DNA from 2 places in the Streptomyces sp. NBC_01520 genome. Region 2 is predicted to be linked to the other one. Evidence: riboswitches for the same ligand, from Rfam matches in the RefSeq annotation. Region 2 holds a riboswitch; the other holds the start of a gene.
What was found. A riboswitch is a leader RNA that binds a small molecule or an ion and turns the genes downstream of it on or off. The one in region 2 is predicted to bind cobalamin.

Region 1: another riboswitch for cobalamin. It lies ahead of OG524_RS10740 (prenyltransferase/squalene oxidase repeat-containing protein); the one in region 2 lies ahead of OG524_RS08315 (cobalamin biosynthesis protein).

What each region holds. Positions count from the first base shown of each region.
Region 1 is NZ_CP109404.1:2,360,056-2,367,104, forward strand. Features, by position in the region: gene OG524_RS10720 (helix-turn-helix domain-containing protein) at 1-1,251, opposite strand, end outside; gene OG524_RS10725 (3-hydroxybutyrate dehydrogenase) at 1,287-2,081, opposite strand; gene OG524_RS10730 (PHB depolymerase family esterase) at 2,351-3,832, shown strand; gene OG524_RS10735 (hypothetical protein) at 3,814-4,278, opposite strand; cobalamin riboswitch at 4,487-4,610, shown strand; gene OG524_RS10740 (prenyltransferase/squalene oxidase repeat-containing protein) at 4,717-5,970, shown strand; gene OG524_RS10745 (SCO2322 family protein) at 5,967-6,653, shown strand; gene OG524_RS10750 (energy-coupling factor transporter transmembrane component T) at 6,650-7,049, shown strand, end outside.
Region 2 is NZ_CP109404.1:1,823,102-1,830,150, reverse strand. Features, by position in the region: gene cobO (cob(I)yrinic acid a,c-diamide adenosyltransferase) at 1-417, opposite strand, end outside; gene OG524_RS08325 (putative cobaltochelatase) at 417-2,438, opposite strand; gene OG524_RS08320 (cobyric acid synthase) at 2,435-4,105, opposite strand; gene OG524_RS08315 (cobalamin biosynthesis protein) at 4,102-5,049, opposite strand; cobalamin riboswitch at 5,178-5,307, opposite strand; gene OG524_RS08310 (hypothetical protein) at 5,456-5,671, opposite strand; gene OG524_RS08305 (anion permease) at 5,684-6,946, opposite strand.

The sequences.
Region 1 (7,049 bases), 540 kb from region 2:
GTCGCTGATCAGCTCACCCCGGATCCGGTTCTCGGTCTCGGCGACCGTGCGGCGCAGCAGCAGGAGCAGACCGGTGACGACACCGGCGCGTTCGAAGAGCCGCCGGTCGGAGTCGTCGAGCCGGCCGGCCCGGTGCAGGACCAGGCTGGCGAGGAGTTCCTGGCCCGCGAGCACGGCGCAGATCCACCGGCCGTCGCGGTGTACGGCGCGGGCCACGTGGCGGGACTCCTCGGCGGTTCCGGCGAGCCAGCCGGCGTCCAAGCTGTCGGCGGCGAATCCGGAGCCGTCCGGCCGTACGGCGGCCAGCAGGCGCCCGCCCGGGTCGTGGACGGTCAGAGGGCTGTCGAGCAGCCCGGCGACGGACACGGCGACGTCCTTCATGTCGCCGCCGCGCAGCACCAGGTCGGTGAGCCGGTCGTGGGCCTCCTCGGCCCGCTGCATGGCGGCCGAGTGGGCGCGTACGGCGGCGTTGGCCTCGGCCAGTTCGGCGTTCGCCCCGGCCAGTTCCGCGAGGGCCGACCGGGTGTCGTCCAGGGCCCGCGCGGTGTCGATCGCGATCGCGGCGTGCGCGGCGAGCGAGCAGAGCAGGGCGACTTCGTCGGGGCTGAAGACGCGTGGGGCGCGGTCGGCCGCGAAGAGGACGCCGATGACCTTTCCCGTACCGCCGCGGCTGGAGCCGAGGAGGAGGGGGACGCCGAGGATCGCGACGAGCCCTTCGTCCAGTACACCGGCGTTGATGTTGCGGGTGTGGCGGAAGCGGTCGTCGGTGCGGTAGTCGGGGGTCGCGTACGGGCTCGCGGTCTGTGCCACCAGTCCGCCGAGCCCTTCGCCCAGTTCGAGGCGCAGCCGCTGGAAGAGCACGGACACCGACCCGTCGGTGACCCGCATGTAGGTGTCCCCGGCCTCCTCGTCGGGGAGCGTGAGGTAGGCGGTGTCGGTACCCAGCAGCATCCTGGCCCGGCGCACGATGGCCTTCAGCACGTCGTCCAGGTCCCGGGAGGCCGCCAGGTCGCCCGCGGTGTCGAAGAGGGCGGTGAGCTGGAGCTCGCGGCGCCGGTGCTGGCGCAGGGCGCCCCTGATCCGCAGGGCGGTGGCGGCCGCCCGCTCCACCTCGGCCAGGTCGGCGGCGGGCACCCCGGCGGCCCTGGCCTCCGAGGTGACGGCGCCGAGCGCCTCGGCGGGGGCGTCGTCGGCCAGCAGGTCGAGGAGGCGTGCCAGGAGGAGCGCGGCGGAGGGGGACGGTGCAGACATGGGCGGCCATCGTCTCTCGGGGTGCGGGCGGAGGGTCAGTTGGCGGTCCAGCCGCCGTCCATCGCGAGGGAGGTTCCGGTGATGTGCCCCGTGCCGGGACCGCACAGCCACAGGACGGCCCCGGCCACGTCACCGGGTTCGATGAGCCGCTTGACGGCGCTGCGCTCCAGCATCACCCGACCGACCACCTCCTGTTCCGAGATGCCGTGGCTGCGGGCCTGGTCGGCGATCTGGTTCTCGACCAGGGGGGTGCGGACGTAGCCGGGGCTGACGCAGTTGCTGGTCACCCCGTGCTCCGCCGCTTCGAGTGCGACCACCTTGCTGAGTCCCTCCAGTGCGTGCTTGGCCGACACGTAGGCCGACTTGTAGGGGCTGGCGCGCAGCCCGTGCACGGACGAGATGTTGACGACACGCCCCCAGCCGCGTTCGTACATGCCGGGGAGCGTCCGGCGCAAGATGCGGAACGGGGCTTCCACCATCACCCGGTGGATCAGTGTGAAGCGCTCCGGCGGGAAGTCGTGCACCGGTGCCACATGCTGCAGCCCCGCGTTGTTGACCACGATGTCCGCGTCGGCGGGGAGCGCTTCCACCGCCTCGGCCATGGAGAGGTCGGCCACCCAGGCCGTTCCGCCGATCCGCTCGGCCAGGTCCTTCGCCGCGTCTGCGGCCTTGTCCACCACGTGGACATGGGCGCCCGCGGCGGCGAGCGCCTGGGCGCAGGCCAGTCCGATACCGCTCGCCGCACCGGTGACCAGGGCGGTGCGTCCGGCCAGGAACCGGTCTGCGGGCGGTGTGGGGGGTGCGTGGTCCGGGGTCCGGGAAGTCTGCATGGGCGTCACCGTAAGGACGTCACCGCCCGCATCACACGGGGTCGGTGCACACACCCTCGGGCGGGGCCATGGTGGCGGCGTACATGGTGCGGGGCGGGCGGCGGGCGGGCGGTCCCCGCCGTTCTCCCCGGCCCGCGGCGGGCGCAAGAGGAGCGCCGCACACAGCGGGAATCGGCGGATGTCCGTCTGTCACATGGGCGGGGCGCTCCCCGGCCAATAGTTTCCGGCCGGTAAGTCCGCACGCCCGACCCGACCAGGGAGGCCCCACCGTGCGCCCACCGACCCTCCGACGCCTGCTCCGCCGCATCGCGTCCGCCGCCGTCCTGATCCTGCTCGCCCCGGCCCCCGGTACCGCTCTGGCCGCCCCGCCGGCCACGGCCGCCGCCGGTCTGCGGCAGGTCACGGGCTTCGGCTCGAATCCCGGCAGTCTGCAGATGTACGCCTACACGCCCGACGACGTGCCGGCGGGCGCGCCCCTCGTCGTCGCGCTGCACGGCTGCGCACAGTCCGCCGACGCCTACTACTCCCACTCGGGCTGGCCGCAGTACGCCGACCTGTGGGGCTTCGACGTCGTCTTCCCGCAGACGACGTCGGCGAACAACCCGCTGTCCTGCTTCGGCTGGTTCGACCCGGCCGAGAGCACCCGGGGCCGGGGGGAGGCCGCGTCCGTCGCGCAGATGGTCGAGTACGCGAAGCAGACGTACGGCTCCGACGGCCGCCGGGTGTACGTCACCGGACTGTCGGCGGGCGGCGGGATGGCCGCCGACCTGCTGGCCGCCTACCCGGACGTGTTCGCGGGCGGGTCCGTGGCCTCCGGGCTGCCCGCGCAGTGCGCCACCAGCCAGGCCGCCGCGTCGGGCTGCCAGACGGGCCCGCAGAAGCTGTCGCCCGCCCAGTGGGGCGACAAGGTCCGCGCCTCCTACCCGGGCTGGACCGGCCCCTGGCCCCGGGTCTCGGTCTGGCAGGGCACCTCGGACTACACGGTCCACCCGGCCAACGCCACGGCGCTGCGCGACCAGTGGACCGACGTCTGGGGGATCGGCCAGACCCCGTCCCGCACGGAGAGCCTGCCCGGCGGCACGACCCGGAGCGTGTACGAGGACGCGTCCGGGCAGCCGGCCGTGGAGACGTTCTCGGTCTCCGGCATGGGGCACGGCCTGGCCGTGGACCCGGGGTCGGGCGACGGGCAGTGCGGGTCGACGGCCGCGTACTTCCTGGACACGATCTGCTCGACGTACCGCACGGGCCTGTTCTGGGGCCTGGACCGGGACACCCCGGGCGGCGAGGACGGACTGCCCGCCCCGGCCGGTCTGACGGTCACCGGGGTCACGGACGGCACGGCCTCGCTGGTGTGGGACGCGGTCGCGGGAGCCGCCTCGTACCGGGTGTACCGCGACGGCGCCCAGGTGGCCGCACCGGCCTCGCCCTCGGTCACGGACACCGGGCTGGGCGCCGGGACCGCGTACCGCTGGACGGTGGCGGCGGTCGACTCCTCGGGAACCGTCGGAGCCGTCTCGACGGCGGTGACGGCGACCACCACGGGCGGTACCGTACCCGCCCGGTGCGTCGAGGCGACGAACTACGCGCACGTGACGGCGGGACGGGCCCGCACCTCGGGCGGGTACGTCTACGCGAACGGCTCCGGGCAGAACATGGGCCTGTACAACGTGTTCGTCACGCACACGCTCAGGGAGTCACCGACGGGCCACTTCGTGATCGCCGACTCCGGCTGTCAGGCCGGGTCCTCGTAGTCGCCCCTGATCTCCTCGGGCAGTTCGCAGCCGTCCTCGACCGCGGTGAGCGACACGATCTGCTCCGTGCCGAAGCCCGCCATCGCGTAGTGCCGGGCGTACACCTTCCAGCCCCGCTTGGCGAGGGTGCGGAAGGTGACGTCCTGCTCCGCGTGGCTGGAGACGATCTCCCAGTCCCGCTGGCGCAGTTGCCGCACGGCCGCCTCGAAGGCGTCGGCCGCCCCCGCGGCCGGCGCGTCGCCCATCCAGGGGGCGATGCACTCCTGCCAGTCGCCCGCGGGCAGACCGGCCGTGGAGGTGTCACCGGCGGGAAGTCCCGCGGTCCCGGCGACGGCGGCTATCTCGCCGGTCACCGTCTCCTTGGTGAACGCCACGGTGGGCACGGGCGACGGTTTCGGCGCGGCCCCCTCCTCGCCGACGGGACCGCAGCCCGCGGTCACCGTCATGAATGCGCTCACCGCGGCGGCCGCTGCCGCCGTTCCTCTTGTACGCACTGGTGCTTCCCGCCCCGGTCGTTCCTGTCCACGGGCGCCCGCCCGTTTGATCCCCCGCCGGAGTTTCGCACGGGCTTTGACCTGCTGGGAAGCCCTTTCCCCGGGATCGCGGCCGGTCCCGTCGCCGTGCGCCCGGGGAGGGCGTGGAGCGCCCCGGTAGAGTGAACGGGTCGTCATCATGCCCGTACGGGGGGAAGCCGGTGCGAATCCGGCGCTGGCCCGCAGCCGTCATCCGTCCCCAGGGACGGTCAGCCGGAATGCCCCGTGCGTGAGCGTGACCGGCTCGTGCCACCGGAACCCCGGTGGCCGGCACCGTCGAGGTATACGGGGCCGGAGCCCGGTGCATCCGTGTGCCCGAGCCCGGTCCTCGCAGGAGAGGCCCAGCCCGCCATGACCGTACGCCGCCGCGCGGCAGCGCTCGCGATCACCGCCGTGCTCTGTGCCGCCGCCGCCCCTGCGGCGGTCGCCGCCCCGAGCCCGTCCCCCTCTCCGTCCGCGGCGCTGCCGCCCGGTCTGTACGGGACGAAGGACCCGGCGTACGACGGCGTGTGGCGCCAGTCGGTGGCCTTCCTGGCGCAGAAGATCGAGCTCGTCACGCCTGCCACGCAGTCGGTGGACTGGCTCGTCGGCCAGCAGTGCGCCGACGGGGCCTTCACCTCGTACCGCGACGCCTCCGTGCCCTGTGACGACAAGACGGTGGCGGACACCAACGCGACCGCGGCGGCGGTCCAGGCCGTGGTCGAGCTGGCCGTGCACCGCGAGGTCGTGGACAAGGGCGTCACCTGGCTGAAGTCCGTGCAGAACGAGGACGGCGGCTGGGGCTACAACCCGGGCAGCCCGAGCGACGCCAACTCCACCGCCGTCGTGATCGGCGCACTGGCCCGGGCGGGCGTACCGCTGGCCGCGGTCACGAAGCCGGGCGGCAGCACGCCGTACACGGCGCTGCAGTCGTTCGCCCTGCCGTGCGGGGGGAAGGACGGCGGGGCGTTCGCCTACCAGCCGGACAAGAACGGCAAGCTCACGGCCAACGCGGACGCCACGGCGGCGGCGGTGCTCGGCGCGATGGGCAAGGGCATGGCGGCCGGCACCTCCAACGCGGCGAAGGCGCCCTCCTGCGCCAAGGGCACGGACCTGACCCCGGAGCAGTCCGCGCAGAACGGCGCCTTCTACCTCGCGGGCGCCCTGGCCGGCTCCGGTCATCTGGAGCTGCCGCCGATGCCGGGCGCCGAGGACACCGAGCCGCAGCCGGACTTCGGCAACACCGCCGACGCCGTCGTCGCGCTGGCGGCGTCGGGTCACAAGGACAAGGCGGCCGGAGCGGTCGCCTACCTGGAGAAGAACGCGCTGGGCTGGGCGAAGGAGGGCGGCCCCGCCGCCACCGCGCAGCTGGTGCTCGCCGCGCACGCGACCGGGACCGACGCCCGTGACTTCGGGGGCGTCGACCTCGTCAAGCAGCTCAACGCGACGGGCCCGGCGCCCGCCGCGACCGCCGTGCCCTCGCCTACCACGACCGCGCAGGAGCCGAAGGACACGAGCAGCGACGACGGCGGGCTCGGCGTCTGGTGGCTGGTCGGCATCGGACTCGCCTTCGGCGCGGGCATCGGCTTCCTGCTCAGCGGGCGCCGGAAGAACCAGCAGCTGTGAGGCGCCCGCCGGGCGGCACCGCGGCACTGCTTCTCCTCGTCGGCGCCCTGCTGGTCGTGCCGGCCGCGGGGAGCGCGCAGGCGGCGGGTTACCGCTACTGGTCGTTCTGGGAGGGCGACGGCGGGAAGAACTGGACGTACGCCACGCAGGGCCCGTCCCTGGTGCGGCCCGACGACGGCGCCGTGCAGGGCTTCCGCTTCTCGGTGAGCGAGGACTCCTCGGACTCGGCGCAGCCGCGCCGCGCCCCGGACTTCGGGGCGATCTGCGCGGGCACCCTGGCGAAGGACGGCCTCAAGCGGATCGCGCTGGTCATCGACCCGGGCACGGCGGCGGACGCCCCGGACGGTGAGACACCGCCCGTGCCGCGCACCGCCTGTGCGCGGGTGGCGCCGGAGGCGAGCACCGCGGAGGCGCTCGCCTCGGTGGCGAAGCCGCTGCGGTACGACAGTTCGGCGATGCTCTGCGCGATCTCGGGCTATCCGGCGTCGGGCTGCGGTGAGCAGGTCGGCGGGGACTCCGGTGCCCCGGGGTCCGGCGGCTCGGCCCCGGCGACCGCCGCGGACGCCGGGGATGCCGCCGGCGACCCGGACGGCGGCGGTCCGTCGGCCGGTGTGCTCACCGGGGTCGGTGCGGTGCTCCTGCTGGGTGTCGCCGCGGTGCTGCAGGCCCGTCGCCGCCGATGACCCGCGAAGCCGGCGCGGCCCGGCCGCACCGTGCCCTGCGCGCTCCCGAGGCGACCCGCAGCAACGCGCTGCCGGCCGGGGCCTGGTGGCTGTGGGCGCTCGGTCTGGCCACGGCCGCGTCCCGTACGACCAATCCGCTGCTGCTCGGACTGCTGGTGGGCGTGGCGGGCTATGTGGTGGCGGCGCGCCGTACGGATGCGCCGTGGGCCCGTTCGTACGGGGCGTTCATCAAGCTGGGGCTGTTCGTCGTCGGTGTGCGGCTGGTGTTCTCCGTGTTCCTCGGCTCACCGGTCCCGGGTACGCACACACTGTTCACGCTCCCCGAACTGCCGTTGCCCGACTGGGCGCAGGGCGTCAGGATCGGCGGCCGGGTCACGGCCGAGCAGGTCGTGTTCG
Region 2 (7,049 bases):
CATGGGGTAGGCGAACTCGTCGAGCACGTACAGCTTGTAGGTCTCCGCCGCCAGGTCGCGCTTGACCTGCTCCCAGCCCTCCCGGGCCTTCTCCTCGTTGTCGGAGTTGTCGCCGTGGATGCCCCGCTGGACCCAGGACCAGCCCTCGCCCATCTTGTGCCAGTCGACGGTGCCGCCCTCGCCGCTCGCCCCGAGCACCTTCAGCGCGTTCTCCTCGCCGACCTTCCACTTCGCCGACTTCACGAACTGGAACACCCCGATCGGCCAGCCCTGGTTCCAGGCCCGCAGTGCGAGCCCGAAGGCGGCCGTCGACTTGCCCTTGCCGATGCCCGTGTGGACGAACAGAAGCGGACGATTGCGCCGCTGACGTGTCGTCAGCCCGTCGTCCGGTACCGATACAGGCTGTCCCTGTGGCATTACGCGGCCCTCCCGGCTGCTTGAACATCCTTGACCAGCCCGGCGATCGAATCGGCGCGCAGCTCGTCGAGCGTGACCGCGGTGCCCCCCAGATCCCGGGCAAGCTGTGCGGCGAGCCCGAGGCGCACGATCCCCGACTCGCAGTCCACGACGACGGACGCCGTGCCCTCGGCGGCGTGCAGCCGCCCCGCCCGCGCGGCGAGCGCCACCGGTTCGGGGCCACCCGTCGCCCGGCCGTCCGTCACCACGACGAGCAGCGGACGCCGCGACGGATCACGCAGCCGCTCCACGCGCAGCACGTCGTGCGCCCTCAACAGCCCTGCGGCCAGCGGTGTACGCCCGCCCGTCGGCAACGACTCCAGCCGGGCCGCCGCCGCGTCCACCGACGACGTCGGTGGCAGCACGACCTCCGCGTCCTTGCCGCGGAACGTCACCAGACCGACCTTGTCCCGCCGCTGGTAGGCATCCAGCAGCAGCGACATCACCGCGCCCTTCACCGCGCTCATCCGCTGCCGGGCCGCCATCGACCCCGAGGCGTCCACCACGAACAGCACGAGGTTCCCCTCGCGCCCCTCCCGCGTCGCCTGCCGCAGATCGTCACGCCGTACGACGAGCCCCCGCCCGGACCGCCCGCGTGCCCGCTGGTGCGGCGCCGCGGCCTGCACGGTCGCCGCCAGGTGCAGCTTCGTCAGGGCGCCCTCCGGCCGCCGGGCCCCGGTGGTCCGCCCGTGCTCCGTACGGGCCCGGGACCGCCGCCCGGCCGCACCCTCGCCGAGACCGGGCACGCTGAGCATCTTCGTACGGAACGGCTCCGAGGCGCGTACGGGCTGCTGCTCCCCGCCGTGCGACGGCGAGGGCGAGGGCCGCCCCTGCTCCGGGGCCTCGCCGCCCTGCTCGGGACCGGAGTCACCGCTCCGGTCCGGGGCGTCGGGACCGGAGTCCTGCGGAGGCACCCCGCCACCGCCGCCGGGCCCGTCGGGATCGGGCTCGCCGTCGCCCTCACCCTCGTCGCCCGCCGCGTCCTTGAGCGTGTCGTCCAGCTTGTCCTCGTCGAGCCCCGGCGCGTCGAACGGATTGCGGCGACGCCGGTGGGGGAGCGCGAGCAGGGCGGCCTGCCGCACGTCCTCGGCGGTGACCTCGTCACGCCCCGCCCACGCGGCCAGCGCGGTCGCGGTCCGGGCCATGACGATGTCGGCACGCATCCCGTCGACCTCGAACGCCGCGCACGTAGCCGCGATCTGCCGCAACACGCCGTCCCCGAGCACCACCCGGGGCAGCAGGACACGCGCGGCGGCGATCCGGTCCCGCAACGCGGCCTCCTCCGCCGCCCACCGGCCGGCGAACCCGGCGGGATCGTCGTCGTACGCGAGCCGCCGCCGCACGACCTCGACCCGCTGATCGGTGTCGCGGGAAGCCGCCACCTCGACGGTCAGCCCGAAGCGGTCCAGCAACTGCGGGCGCAGCTCACCCTCTTCGGGGTTCATCGTCCCGACCAGCAGGAACCGCGCCGCATGCCGTACGGAGACGCCCTCGCGCTCGACGTACGAGGCACCCATGGCCGCCGCGTCCAGCAGCAGGTCCACCAGGTGGTCATGGAGCAGGTTGACCTCGTCCACGTACAGGATCCCGCGGTGCGCGTCGGCCAGGAGCCCCGGCTCGAACGCCTTCACGCCCTCCGAGAGGGCCCGCTCGATGTCGAGCGCGCCCACCAGCCGGTCCTCCGACGCGCCGACGGGCAGCTCCACGGTCCGCGCCGCCCGTGACACGCCGGTCCCGGCCTCGTGCGGACCGTCGGGACACGCCGGATCGGGCACGACCGGGTCACACGAGAACCGGCACCCGGAAACCACGGACACCTCAGGCATCAGCGCGGCGAGGGCCCGCACGGCGGTGGACTTGGCGGTGCCCTTCTCACCCCGCACGAGCACCCCGCCGACGGCCGGACTGACGGCGTTGAGCAACAGCCCCAGCCGTAGATCGTCCTGTCCGACGATGGCGGTGAAGGGATACGGGGTACTCACAGTGCCTCCTCTGTCACGTGCACAACATCTCCAGCCACACCAGGCGTCCGCCCCGCGTTCCGGGGCACCATTTCAAGCCTGTCCGGCGATTGAGTACCGGGGTCCGGGGCGGAGCCCCGGTCAGGCGCAGCCCCCAGCACCGGTCCTGCCGCAGGCGCACCCGGCGGCACGAACGGCAACCCCCGCGGCGCCCCCTTCGAGATCAACCGCCACAACGCATCCGTGTCCGCGTGCTCCTCGATCAGATCCCCCAGCCGGTCCAGCTGCTCCTCCCGCAACGCCGCGAAACTTGTGTCCGGGGCAGCCACGAACCGCCGCCCCGCCGCCCGCGCCACCTCCTCCAGGAACCGCCGCCGGAACCCGTCGCTCTCCAGCGACCCGTGCCAGTGCGTCCCCCACACCGAGCCCACCCGGCACCCGTCCAGGAACGGCTCACCGCCGCGCACCTCAGCGACCCCGTGATGGATCTCGTACCCCTCCACGGGCTCCCCGAGCGCCGAGCCGACAGGCCGGCCCAGCACCTTCTCCCGGCCGAAGCGGACCCGCACCGGCAGCAGCCCGAGCCCGTCGACGAGCCCCGCCCGCGACTCAACCTCGTCCTCGATCGACTCACCCAGCACCTGGAACCCGCCGCAGATGCCCAGCACCGGACGCCCCTCGGCGGCCCGCCGCGCCAGCGCGCCGGCCAGCCCCCGCTCACGCAGCCACGCGAGCGCCTTCACCGTGCCGCGGGTACCGGGCACGATCACCAGATCCGCGTCCGCCAGCTCCTCGGCCCGGTCCACGAACCGCACCACCACACCCGGCTCGGCCGCCAGCGCGTCCACATCGGTGAAGTTCGACATCAGCGGCACGGCACACACCGCGACCCGCAGGACGTCCTCCCCGTGCGGCGGGGCGACGACCGACTCCCGGACGGCGCCGCGCATCGACACCCGCAGCCCGTCCTCCTCGTCGATGCCCAGACCGTGGGCGAACGGCAGCACCCCGTACGTCCGCCGCCCCGTGAGCTCGTACAGCATGTCCAGACCGGGCTCCAGCAGCGAGACGTCACCCCGGAACTTGTTCACGAGGTACCCCGCGACCAGCTCCTGGTCCTCGGCGGCCAGCAGCGCCGTCGTACCGAAGAACGAGGCGAACACCCCGCCCCGGTCGATGTCCCCGACGACCAGCACCGGAAAGCGCGCGGCCCGCGCGACGCCCATGTTCACGATGTCCGTACGCCGCAGATTGATCTCGGCCGGACTGCCCGCCCCCTCGCAGATCACGGCGTCATACGTGCCCCGGAGCTGCTCCAGACAGTCCACGACCGTCCCGAACAGCGCCTCCTGCCGCCCCCCGTGATAGCCGCGCGCACTCATCTCGCCGACCGGCTTCCCCATCAGGACCACCTGACTGGAACGGTCGCCGCCGGGCTTGAGCAGCACCGGATTCATCAGCGCGGTCGGCTCCACCCGGGCGGCCTGCGCCTGCATCGCCTGGGCGCGGCCGATCTCGGCGCCCTCACGGGTGACGAAGGAGTTCAGTGACATGTTCTGTGCCTTGAACGGCGCGACCTTCACCCCCCGGCGCACCAGCCACCGGCAGATCCCCGCCGTGACGACGCTCTTGCCCGCGTCCGAGGTGGTCCCCGCGACCAGCAGCCCGCCGCCCGGTCCTGCGCTCATGCCCGACCCCTCCGTCCCACGGCCAGCCGACCGGCCACACACACGCCGAGGGCCAGCACACTCACGCGGCGCGACAGCCGCACCGCGCGTTCGATGTCCGCGACCCGCACGACCCGGCCCGCCTCCCCGTTGAGCACGGGCCGGTGCTCGACCCGTCCGCCGTACGCGAGGGTGCCGCCGAGCCGTACGCCGAGCGCACCGGCGAACGAGGCCTCGACCGGGCCCGCGTTGGGGCTCGGATGCTTCCCGGCGTCGGCCCGCCAGGCCCGTACGGCCGCGCGCGGGTTCCCCCCGGCGGCCACCGCGAGCACGGCCGTGAGGCGCGCGCCGGGCCAGCCGGCGAGGTCGTCGAGCCGGGCCGAGGCCCAGCCGTAGCGCAGGTGGCGGGGCGACCTGTGACCGACCATGGCGTCCAGGGTGTTGACGGCCCGGAACCCGACCAGGCCGGGCACCCCGCCCAGCGCACCCCACACCAGGGCCCCCACGACGGCGTCGGAGGTGTTCTCGGCGACGGACTCCACCACCGCGCGGGCGATCTGCTGCTTGTCGAGGGAGTACGGGTCACGGCCGCACAGATGCGGCAGGCGCTCCCGGGCCACCTCGATGTCACCGGCGGCGAGAGCGCCGCCGATGGTGCGGGCCTCGCGGCCCAGCGACGTCCCGCCGACGACGGACCAGGTGGCGGCGGCGGTCAGGGCCACGGCCGCGGCGGGACGGTTCCGTACGGCGCGGGCGGCCAGGGCGGCGGCGCCCGCAGCGCCTCCGGCGCAGACCAGCGCGTGCAGGGCGCCCCGGCCACGGTCGTCGCGCCACAGCCGGTTCTCGACGCCTGCCGCGGCCCGCCCGAAGGCGGCGACGGGATGACCCCGCCGCGGATCACCGAGGAGCAGGTCGCCGAGCAGACCGGCGGCGGCGCCGTACGCGAAGATGCGGTCGGCTCGCACGGTTCAGCCGGCCGTCGCGCCTCGGAGGGCCTTCGTCACGGGTGGCACAGGGACCGACGCACGGCAGCCAGGCATGGCAGATGTCCTCACTCAGGGTCCGCGCCCTGGTTCGACGTGACCGGCGACGAGAGTCTCCTGGCTTCCGGATCCGCAGCTTCCCCGGCCTTCCGGTCCGCGGTGGCGGACCGTGACCTCCATGAGAGGGCTGCTCCCCGGTGACAGTGGCGGGACCGCGCCGGATTCGCACCGGCTTCCTCTCCTGTCGCCGTAAATGGCTCCGGCAGTCCACCACGCTCCGCGAACGCCCGTCAACCTGCCGTTGACCTGCGAGGCTTCAGTGTGCGCAGACGCACACCGGGCCGGACACACAGGTGTGTGTCCGGCCCGGTGCGACCACGTGCGGTGGTCAGGCGACGATCAGATGGATCCCGTACGCCACGGCCGCCACGCACAGTGCGAAGCAGGCGTACGCGCCGGAGCGCGTCATCACGGAGGAGCCGCCCTGCGCCGTCGGCGCCTTGGCGAGACCGATGATGCCGAGGGTGAAGAGGCCGACCAGTGCGACGGTGACCACGAGGCTGACGCCGAAGACGGAAGCGAGAGCTGCCCAGTCGATGTTCATTCGGATCTGTCCTTACACCGTGGCCGGTCGGGCCGGGTCGGCCGGGGTTCCGGCCGTCGGGGCCGGGGCCGGGATGGTGGTCTTGAGGTCCGGGACGCCGGAGCCGACGGGCGGCGGGCTGACGGCCGCGATGGCGGTGGTGACGACACCCGCGGGCTCGGCGTCGGTCGCGTTGACGTTGGTGTGGTCGACCGGCTTGCGGCGCGACAGCATCCAGATGGCTCCGGAGCCCGCCACGAGGAGCACGGCGACCACGCCGACGCCCCAGGGGCCCTGCTTGGTGAGGAACTCCGCGCCCGCGCCGACCAGACCGGCGGCCGGCAGGGTCAGGCCCCAGGCGACGAACATCCGGGTGGCGGTGGACCAGCGGACCACGCCGCCCTTGCGTCCGAGGCCCGCGCCCATCACGGCGCCGGAGCAGGACTGGGTGGTGGAGAGCGAGAAGCCGAGGTGCGAGGAGGCCAGGATGACCGTGGCCGCACTGGTCTGGGCGGCGAAGCCCTGCGGCGGCCTGAGGTCGGTGAGACCGCTGCCCATGGTGCGGATGATGCGCCAGCCGCCGAGGTAGGTGCCCATCGCGATGGCGATACCGGCGGAGGCGATGACCCAGACCGGCGGGTTGGAGCCGGGGGCCAGGACGCCGCCGGTGACCAGGGCCAGGGTGATGATGCCCATCGTCTTCTGCGCGTCGTTGGTGCCGTGGGCGAGGGAGACGAGACCGGCCGAGGCGATCTGGCCGGCCCGGTAGCCCTTGGCGGTCGACTTCAGCTGGGCCTCGTCGGTGATCTTCCGGTTGAGGCGGTACGTCAGTTTCGTGGCCAGCAGCGCGGCCAGACCGGCGACGAGAGGGGCTGCGACGGCGGGCAGCAGGACCTTGGTGACGACGGTGCCGCCGTTGATCGAGGACCAGCCGGCCGACATCACCGCGGCGCCGATGAGGCCGCCGAAGAGTGCGTGGGACGAGCTGGAGGGCAGGCCCACCAGCCAGGTCAGCAGATTCCACAGGATGGCGCCGACGAGCGCCGCGAATATGACCTCGGTTCTGAGGCCGTTCTCATTGATGATCCCGCCGGAGATCGTCTTGGCGACCTCCACCGACAGGAACGCGCCGACGAGGTTGAGAACGGCGGACATGGCCACCGCTGTCTTGGGCTTGAGAGCGCCGGTCGAGATGGTGGTCGCCATCGCGTTGGCGGTGTCGTGGAAACCGTTCGTGAAATCGAACACGAGAGCTGTCACGACCACAATCGCAAGCAGCAGCGTGATGTGTTCCATTTACCCAGGCAATCGTTCGACGTCAGTGGCTGTAGGAACGTAAGCAACCTGAGTGAACGGAAGATGAACTAGGCAGGGCGTTGTGGTGACCCCAAGCGCGTGT